One region of the Hungatella sp. L36 genome, then DNA from elsewhere that is predicted to be linked to it. Evidence: a T-box and tRNA genes for the amino acid it is inferred to sense, from the RefSeq annotation. Region 1 holds a T-box; the other holds one or more tRNA genes.
The links. The T-box of region 1 lies ahead of proS (proline--tRNA ligase). A T-box ahead of a tRNA ligase gene usually reads a tRNA of that ligase, here a tRNA-Pro.
Positions count from the first base shown of each region.

Region 1 (4,432 bases):
TTATGAGGAGGGAGACAATTTCCTGTGATACCGTAAACACCCCTGAGATCACAGACATGAGCCGGATGCTTTTCGAGCAGGAAGGAATCCCCTGCCTCGAAGCCGCCGCCCCATTCCGCTGGTCTGAGGATTTCGGATGGTATTTAAAGAAATGCCAGGGCATGTATTTCGGCATAGGAGCCGGTGAAGACTGTCCGGACCTTCACACGCCAGAATATGAGTTCCCGGACGAAGTGATCAGAAATGCGGTCAGATGCCTGTATCTGCTTGCGGAGATATAGGCGTATCCCCGTGTTGTGTGTCACCTTCCGTGAAAATGGTATGGAATAATAAATCAAATATTTATGAAGAAAGCATAGAGCGTGTCATGGAAAATATAAAAGCAGAAATCAAGATGAGTGATTTGGAAAAAGTTGATATCAGGGTGGGGACGATCGAACTGGTGGAAGACGTACCGAAATCAGATAAATTGGTAAAGCTGACCGTGGATTTCGGTACATTTAAGAGGACAATTCTCGTCGGACTGAAAAAAGAACGGGAGAATCCAGGAGAAGTAGAAGGGAAACAGGCGTTGTTTGTTGTGAATCTGGCGCCGAGAGAGATGTTTGGCATCGAGTCCCATGGAATGCTGTGGGACATTGGTTATGAGGACGGAATCGTACCAGTTCTTGCGATGCCCGAAAAACCTGTTCCGAACGGAACGAGGGTGGGGTAATCAGCGAAGAAGACGAAGGAGGTTAGAAGTAAAATGAAAAAGAGGATGGCAATGATCGTATTTTCCCTGTTCTTTCTCTGTTCCTGTGCCCCTAATACAGGGCAGAGCGGAAGCGGCAGTCAGACTGAGCCGCCGATCGCCTCCATACCTGAAACGAGTACCGGGACCATTGAGGTATTGGCTCCCTATTCGGATGTGCGTGGGTTTGATGAAGTCAATACACTGCGTTCCGGTGAGTATGTTCCGGCGGATATGATTACATACTGGTTTAATCAAAATACGCTTTTTGAGGGAAACGAAGCGCTTGCGGCCGAGATTATGGAAACTGGAAAAAATCCCGGACTGCATGTGCAGGAACTTCATGACCGGGGAATTACAGGTAAAAACGTGACAGTGGCAATCATTGACCAGCCCTTACTGCCCGGACATCCAGAGTATGCAGGCAAGATTGAAGAGTACTATACCGTGGGATTGACCGAAAAAGACCGCCCCAGTTCGATGCATGGCCCTGCGGTAACAAGTCTGCTTGCGGGGAACTCCATCGGAACAGCCCCGGATGTCAGGCTGTACTATGCAGCAATCAAATTCTGGGACAGAAACGCATCGGAAATGGCAGGCCAGGCGCTGGACTGGATGATCGAGCAGAATAAAACACTGCCGGAGTCTGAAAAAATTCGTGCTGTCAGTGTATCAGCAGACCTCACAAACACGGAATATTTTGATCATCCTGAGGTGTGGGACGAGGCGGTGAAACGGGCCCGGGAGGCCGGTATCTTGGTATTGGACTGCAGAGCGGACTATGATACCTGTGTATTCTGGCCCAGCTTTTTTGATTTCGATCAACGGGATGATATTACGGCGAGCAAAATCGGAACGCCTGACGGTGATTTTTTGGAATGTCCTGTGCAGGCCCTGGGAACCCCGGTGGGATACCGCACCACGGCAGAGGTCTCCAGTGAAGGTGAGTATTCTTACAGCTATGACGCGTCAGGCGGACATAGCTGGGCAATTCCTTATGGGACAGGCGTCCTGGCTCTGGGCTGGCAGGTAAATCCATCGCTGACAGGCCAGGAGCTGTTGGATCTCATGCGGCAGACGGCTTACGAAAATGATTCCGGGGAGCGTTTTCTGGATCCAGCTGCTTTTATAGATGCGGTTCAGTCAACGGTGCATGAAAATCAGCAGGGGCAAGTTCTGATCTCCCCTTGACAAAGAAATCCAAATAGCGTAAAATCAACCATACAAGCTAACATAACAACATACGTTTCAGACGTGGAAGAGGATTAGTAAGCGATGATGCATTCCAGAGAGAGGGTCACTGGTGGAAGACCTTCATGCCCCTGGTCGCCCAACCTGCCTTGGAGTCCCGCAGCAAACTGCGGCGCATATCCGGCGTTATCGGAGATACAAGTGAGTCACGATTGTGGCTAAATTGGGTGGTACCACCGAGCTGTTCGGTCCCTTGTCTGGGGATCGGCGGCTCTTTTTTGTTTCACGGGATGCGCCCTCCGTGCTGAAGCAGCCGCGCTCCGGCGCAGGAGTCCGGCCTGCCGGACTCTATTGACAGGAAAATACGTAAATTTAAGAGGTAAAGGAGAATTGTTATGGCAAAGGACAAAAAGTTAGTAGAAGCAATCACATCAATGGATGTGGACTTCGCCCAGTGGTATACCGATGTGGTGAAGAAAGCGGAACTCATCGACTATTCCAGCGTAAAGGGCTGTATGGTCATCAAACCGGCCGGTTATGCGATCTGGGAGAATATCCAGAAGGAACTGGACGGAAGATTTAAAGAGGTTGGCGTGGAAAATGTATACATGCCGATGTTTATTCCGGAGAGTCTTCTCGAGAAGGAAAAGGATCATGTTGAAGGGTTCGCGCCGGAGGTGGCATGGGTGACCTATGGCGGTCTGGAGCCGCTTGCAGAGCGCCTCTGTGTGAGACCGACTTCAGAGACTCTGTTCTGTGATTTTTACGCGAGGGACATTCAGTCTTACCGCGATCTGCCGAAGGTATATAACCAGTGGTGTTCCGTTGTGCGCTGGGAGAAGACGACGAGACCGTTCTTACGTTCCCGCGAGTTCTTATGGCAGGAGGGCCATACGGCTCATGCCACAGCAGAGGACGCGCAGGCAAGAACCGAGCAGATGTTAAATCTCTACGCCGATTTCTGTGAGGAAGTCCTGGCCATGCCGGTTATCCGCGGCCAGAAGACCGACAAGGAGAAATTCGCCGGAGCAGAAGCTACCTACACGATCGAGGCGCTGATGCACGACGGCAAGGCACTTCAGTCCGGAACGAGCCATAACTTTGGCGATGGATTTGCAAAAGCCTTCGAAATCCAGTATTCTGATAAAGAAAACAAGCTGCAGTACGTACACCAGACCTCCTGGGGCATGAGCACCCGTCTGATCGGCGGCATCATCATGGTACACGGCGATGACAACGGCCTCGTGCTGCCTCCGAGAATCGCACCGGTTCAGGTGATGATTGTTCCGATCCAGCAGTCGAAGGAAGGCGTTCTGGAGAAGGCGGCCGAGATCAAATCCGTGCTGTCCGGATACCGTGTGAAGGTGGATGACACCGACAAGAGCCCGGGATGGAAATTCGCTGAATCTGAGATGCGCGGTATTCCGGTCCGCGTGGAGATCGGACCGAAGGATATTGAGGCAGGCCAGGCCATTCTGGTTCGCCGTGATACCCACGAGAAGACCGCCGTTTCCCTGGATGAGATCGGTCAGAAGGTTGGAGAACTGCTCGATACCATCCAGCGCGATATGTACGAGCGCGCACTGGCACACCGTGAGGCCCATACGTATGAGGCGACTGATTTTGATACATTTACAAAGACGATTGAAGAGAAACCGGGCTTCGTAAAAGCCATGTGGTGCGGATGCCAGGAATGTGAAGACAAGATCAAGGAACTGACAGGAGCGACTTCACGCTGTATGCCATTTAAGCAGGAGAAACTTTCCGATACGTGTATCTGCTGCGGAAAGCCGGCGGCGAAGATGGTATACTGGGGCCGCGCATATTAATGCTTGTATCGATTCAACCGTAAGGCTGGTGGATTGAAACTAATATAGAAATGAGATGATGGCATGGGGATAGAAATGCGGGTTCCGGCGGACGCGGAGCAGATCATTGAAAAACTGAATGAGCACGGATTTGAGGCGTATGTCGTGGGCGGGTGCGTCCGCGACAGCCTGCTGGGTAAAGAGCCGGAGGACTGGGATATCACCACCTCGGCGAAGCCAGAGGAAGTAAAGGCCATTTTCAGCCGGACGATCGATACGGGGATCCAGCACGGCACGGTTACGGTGATGCTTAACCGGCAGGGCTATGAAGTGACCACGTACCGGGTGGACGGTGAGTATGAGGATGGGCGCCATCCGAAGTCCGTAGATTTTACCACCAGCCTTTTAGAAGACTTAAAACGCCGCGATTTCACCATCAACGCCATGGCTTACAACGGCCGCGAGGGGCTGGTGGATGCATTTGGCGGTATGGAGGATTTAGAGAACCGGGTGATCCGGTGCGTTGGGAGCGCCGTGAACCGCTTTACGGAGGATGCACTCCGAATCTTGAGGGCAGTCCGGTTTTCCGCACAGCTCGATTTCCGGATTGAGGACGAGACATACGAGGCGATTTCCCTGATCGCGCCCAACCTGGAAAAGGTGAGCAAAGAGCGTATCGCGACGGAGCTTACGAAGCTGC
Region 1 is NZ_JACOPC010000004.1:350,149-354,580, forward strand. Features, by position in the region: gene H8S80_RS13135 (M20/M25/M40 family metallo-hydrolase) at 1-281, shown strand, start outside; gene H8S80_RS13140 (tRNA-binding protein) at 395-715, shown strand; gene H8S80_RS13145 (S8 family serine peptidase) at 749-1,924, shown strand; T-box leader at 1,980-2,181, shown strand; gene proS (proline--tRNA ligase) at 2,320-3,753, shown strand; gene H8S80_RS13155 (CCA tRNA nucleotidyltransferase) at 3,823-4,432, shown strand, end outside.

Region 2 (4,432 bases), on a different contig from region 1:
TTCTTCCACCGTAATTCCGACGGAAGCAATCTCCGGCTCGGTATAAATGCATCCCGGCACGACTGGAAGTTCCACAAACATGCCATTCGGAACCACAGAAAGCCGGATAGTGTGATGCACGCCCGCGATCTTTTCAACCACATAAGTACCCTCGGCCGCCGCCACATGAGCCAGCATCTTGCCGGCCGTCACATCGCCGATGGCGTAAATGCCGGATTCACTGGTTCGGAACTCTGAATCCGTCTTAAGACATCCGTCTTCCATGGCAAGGCTGACATCCCGTCCAAAAAGTCCGTCCAGATTCGGCTTTCGGCCTGCTGCCAGGAGAATCTGGCCGGAACGGATCGTCCGCACCTCTCCAGCCGCCTCATAAACGCAGATGAGTCCCTGTTCCTCCTCGCGGATTTCCAGGACCTTTGCCTCACACTGGACAGCGATTCCTTTCCGTCTCAGTTCATTTTCCAGGACCTCGGAAACTTCATTGTCCATAGGTCCCAGTAAATGCTCCCGGCTTTCGATGATCGTCACATGGGAGCACAGCGCCTGGAATATCGTTGCGAATTCCACTCCGATCACGCCGCCGCCAATAATCGTGAGACGGTCGTAATTCCAGGTATCAGAAGCCAGCAGCCGGTCACTCGTCAGAACGCCCGGCAGCATCGCTCCCGGAATATCCGGTATCACCGGTTTCGCCCCCGTTGCGATAATAATGTGATCTGCCTCGTAATAGTCTTTACCTGAAGGACTGTTGACCTCCACGGTCCGTCCCCGGCGGATCGTCGCCGTTCCCTCGATATAGTCGACCCCCGCATTTTCAATCGATTCCCGAACTTCCTTCCGGTACTCTTTTACAGAACGTTTCTTATAGTCCTGCATTTTCTTAAAGTCAAAAGAAATGAAATCAGCCGATACTCCAAATACATCACAGCTCTGAAACGCTGCAAACATACTGGAGGCATGAAGCAGAGCCTTCGTCGGAATACACCCCTTATTGACACAGGTCCCGCCCAGTTTTTCCTTCTCTGCAATTGCAGTCTTAAGCCCCAGCCCTGCTGCCTTAAGCGCAGCCGTATAACCGCCGGGCCCGCCGCCTATGATAAAAATATCATAATGTTTTGCCATGCTACTTATTTCCTTCCCTGTATATTTTCATAAAAGTAATGCCACACACCCTTATAACCGGATCAGCCCAAAATGCACACAGGCATTGCGGATTCCATCCGAATCCACGGCATCAGTCACATAATCCGCAGCTTCCTTAAGCTCTTCCATGGCGTTTCCCATGGCGATTCCGATGCCTGCCGTCTTCACGATATCGTAATCGTTCATGCTGTCCCCAAACGCCACCGTACTGGAAAGAGGGATATTAAAATAGTCGCAGAGGCGGATCAGCCCCATAGCCTTGCTGGCTGTCTTCTCCACCACATCCGCGCCCCGTTTTTCCGCGAACATGTGCACATTTACCTCGGGGAACCGGGCCCCCATGGCCTTTGCGCCTTTTTCATCTCCAATGTATGCCATTGTCCTGACGTCCAAATCAGGAAGCTTCCACGGGTCCGCAAACCGGCGTCCGCATTCTCCCCACAGATCCGTATCGTGGCGGTTCACCACTTCCGGATGCACGTAGTAATCATACCCGCCCACACTGGCTCCCACGCTGCAGGCTGCATCCTCCTGTGCATAGGCAATGATCTGCCTCATCAGTTCCTTATCAAACAGATGCTCGTAAATAATCGTGTCCCCCACCGTAATCTTCGTTCCATTCAAATGAATGATGGCATCCGGCCTGATCTGTTCCTTTAACACGACGCTGAAGCTGGAATCCATGTCGCGGCCGGTGGCCAGCACAATGGTGTAATTCTCCCGGAGCCGTTCCAGGGTCTCCATGGCGCTGTCCGGTATCGTCCAGTCCTTATGGTCCAAAAGTGTCATATCTACATCAAAACTCACGATCGGTTTCATATTCTTTCTCACCTGTCTTTTCTCCATGAATCATATCGTCCTTACCATCATATCTTAAAATATAAAATATTTCAACAAATATACTTTTCAAATCGCAAACTTTCTGCTATAATACCATAGTGACCAGAAACGGAGTATGGCGTAGCTTGGTAGCGCGCTCGGCTGGGGGCCGAGAGGTCGCAGGTTCAAATCCTGTTACTCCGATTCACACAGAAGTGTTGGATTGTCTTTATTTATAAGGCTTCTGACACTTTTTTATTATCCAAAAACGCCTTATTTTTTGAAGACAGTTGAAGACAATTATTATTTGTATGGAGTATTGACGTTTTCTTAACACGATTCTTTGTTTCGCTGTCACGGTAATAATTGTAAAGATATTTGAGCGTTGTATCTTTGGTCGTATGGCCTGATACAGGCAAAATTCTGTGCCATTAACGTTTATTAAAAAAACAATGTAGCATGGCAGCCCCCTCACCTATTTTCTACAGAATAAAACTTTACGGGAGACGTACATTTGAAAAACAAGCTACGAAATATTACAGTCAGAAAACAATTATTTGTTTATTGGTATTTGAGCGGTAAAGACTTCGTTTTGAATATTACTCCCAAAGAAGATAAAACAGCTAAAGTAGCACTGGTTTTTAATGGGGTAGCTCCAGATGATGATCCTATCATGTTCTGGGCATTCTATGAAATTAAAGCGCTGAAAGACAATACCGAAACTCTTATTTGCCTGACTAGGCCAAAAATCATAGCAGAAATTATCTCTTTTCTTCTTGATAATACAGATAATCCGTTCAAAAAGGGGCACACCAATGTTTTAAACGACGCTATGATTTTGCTTAATAAAATGGGGTACACCGACTTGAATCCAATTTGGATACGAGAATGGTAATATTAATAACTGGCGTTATATAACCGAAGGGGAGACTTTACATCTCATTACTATAGTATACCCGTACAACAGCAAAACAGTCTATATGAGGACACTGTATTAAATTAAGCGCATTACTATAGAATTAAATTACGGGGGCAAATAGTTTTATTGATAAAATATTCACTTAAACCATTTTCACTATCAGAATTGAAATATTATATGAATTACAAGACAATTCTCTCATCTTTTGATTATGAAACAGGTAATCTATAATCTCGTAGGATAAGTAATAAATAAGATTTAAGGGGGGAATTCTATTGGAAATTATAAACTATTTTGATATATATAATAAAATATTTTGGAAAGAAAAAATTGGCAAAAGTGATTGGGGTGCTGGGCAATACTTATCTAAATTATTACGCAACGATTATTTAATGGATCTGTGTGGAAAATCAACTAAAGTCCTTATGCTTGTCGAAGAACAAACACTTATTTCATTTTGCACTTTAGCAGAACAGGATGAGGTAAGGGATACTTCATTAACTCCATGGATTGGATTTGTATATACTTACCTCTGAAAAAATATCAGTTGCGAAAATGAAGTATCACTTATATTTATATAAATCTTTTTTTCTTACCCTACGAACTACCTTTTTTCTTCTTATAAAAGTTTTTATATCGTTAATTAGTTCAATAATTGCTACTACTGTAAAAATAATCGCCAAGATAAACAAAATAACAGCGCCTATACCAACAAAATATAGAGTAACCTTATTATTTATGCCAAAATATACTACACTGGCATATGTAAATAGAGCGTATGCTATATAAATAATAGGAAGTACTGTCGAGAACTTCTCTGTTGTACTCTTAGCTATAAATTTTTCAATATAATTCGGTTCTATATACCCAATTTCACTTCTCAATTTTTGATTGTTGTGCTTAATATCTTTGTAAAACTTTTCATAGGCAGCTACGGTATCTTTATGATCTATCAGAGAATCTTCGAGCTTACTAAATAGTTTTTTTGTTTCTCCTGTAACATACTTATCATAAGCTTTAATTCTAGTCTTTACCTGACTCACGTAATTATCATAGGCCGTACAAGTAAAATTAAGTTTTTCCCCCCATACAAGAGCTGGATAATAGAATTTATTATAGGATATCTCAAGTTTATTAGTTGGACGTTTTTTATATATCTCATAACGTGTTATTATGAATGTTAATGATGCAGTCATTATTGATACTATAATATTTCCGAATACTTCCATAGTTACTCTCCAATTACAGCGGTAATCCTGCTGCTTATCCATTACATACTAAAAAGATTTATATGACCCCTGGCAAAAGTGCCAGCCTTGTCGACACCTTCAAAAATCGAAAAATCGTTATCCACAAACTATCTAACATGGGTAAAGTTAAAGATTTCTCTTAAAAAATAACGTCACAAGTTGCAGGAGCGCTACACAAACCTTTCTATCTCGCCAACTTTAAGTCCCCAATGGTTCTAATCCATATGAATAATTGTACCACTAAAATTATCATCAGTATAATATATTGGCATATAAAAAGTATACTCTGCAGAATTACAAA
Region 2 is NZ_JACOPC010000013.1:132,181-136,612, forward strand. Features, by position in the region: gene lpdA (dihydrolipoyl dehydrogenase) at 1-1,122, opposite strand, end outside; gene H8S80_RS24985 (Cof-type HAD-IIB family hydrolase) at 1,174-1,989, opposite strand; tRNA gene H8S80_RS24990 (tRNA-Pro) at 2,093-2,166, shown strand; gene H8S80_RS24995 (hypothetical protein) at 2,477-2,857, shown strand; gene H8S80_RS25000 (hypothetical protein) at 3,157-3,417, shown strand; gene H8S80_RS25005 (hypothetical protein) at 3,445-4,110, opposite strand; gene H8S80_RS25010 (hypothetical protein) at 4,347-4,432, opposite strand, start outside.
Region 2: it encodes a tRNA-Pro, which carries the amino acid that the T-box ahead of proS (proline--tRNA ligase) is inferred to sense. The anticodon was not compared.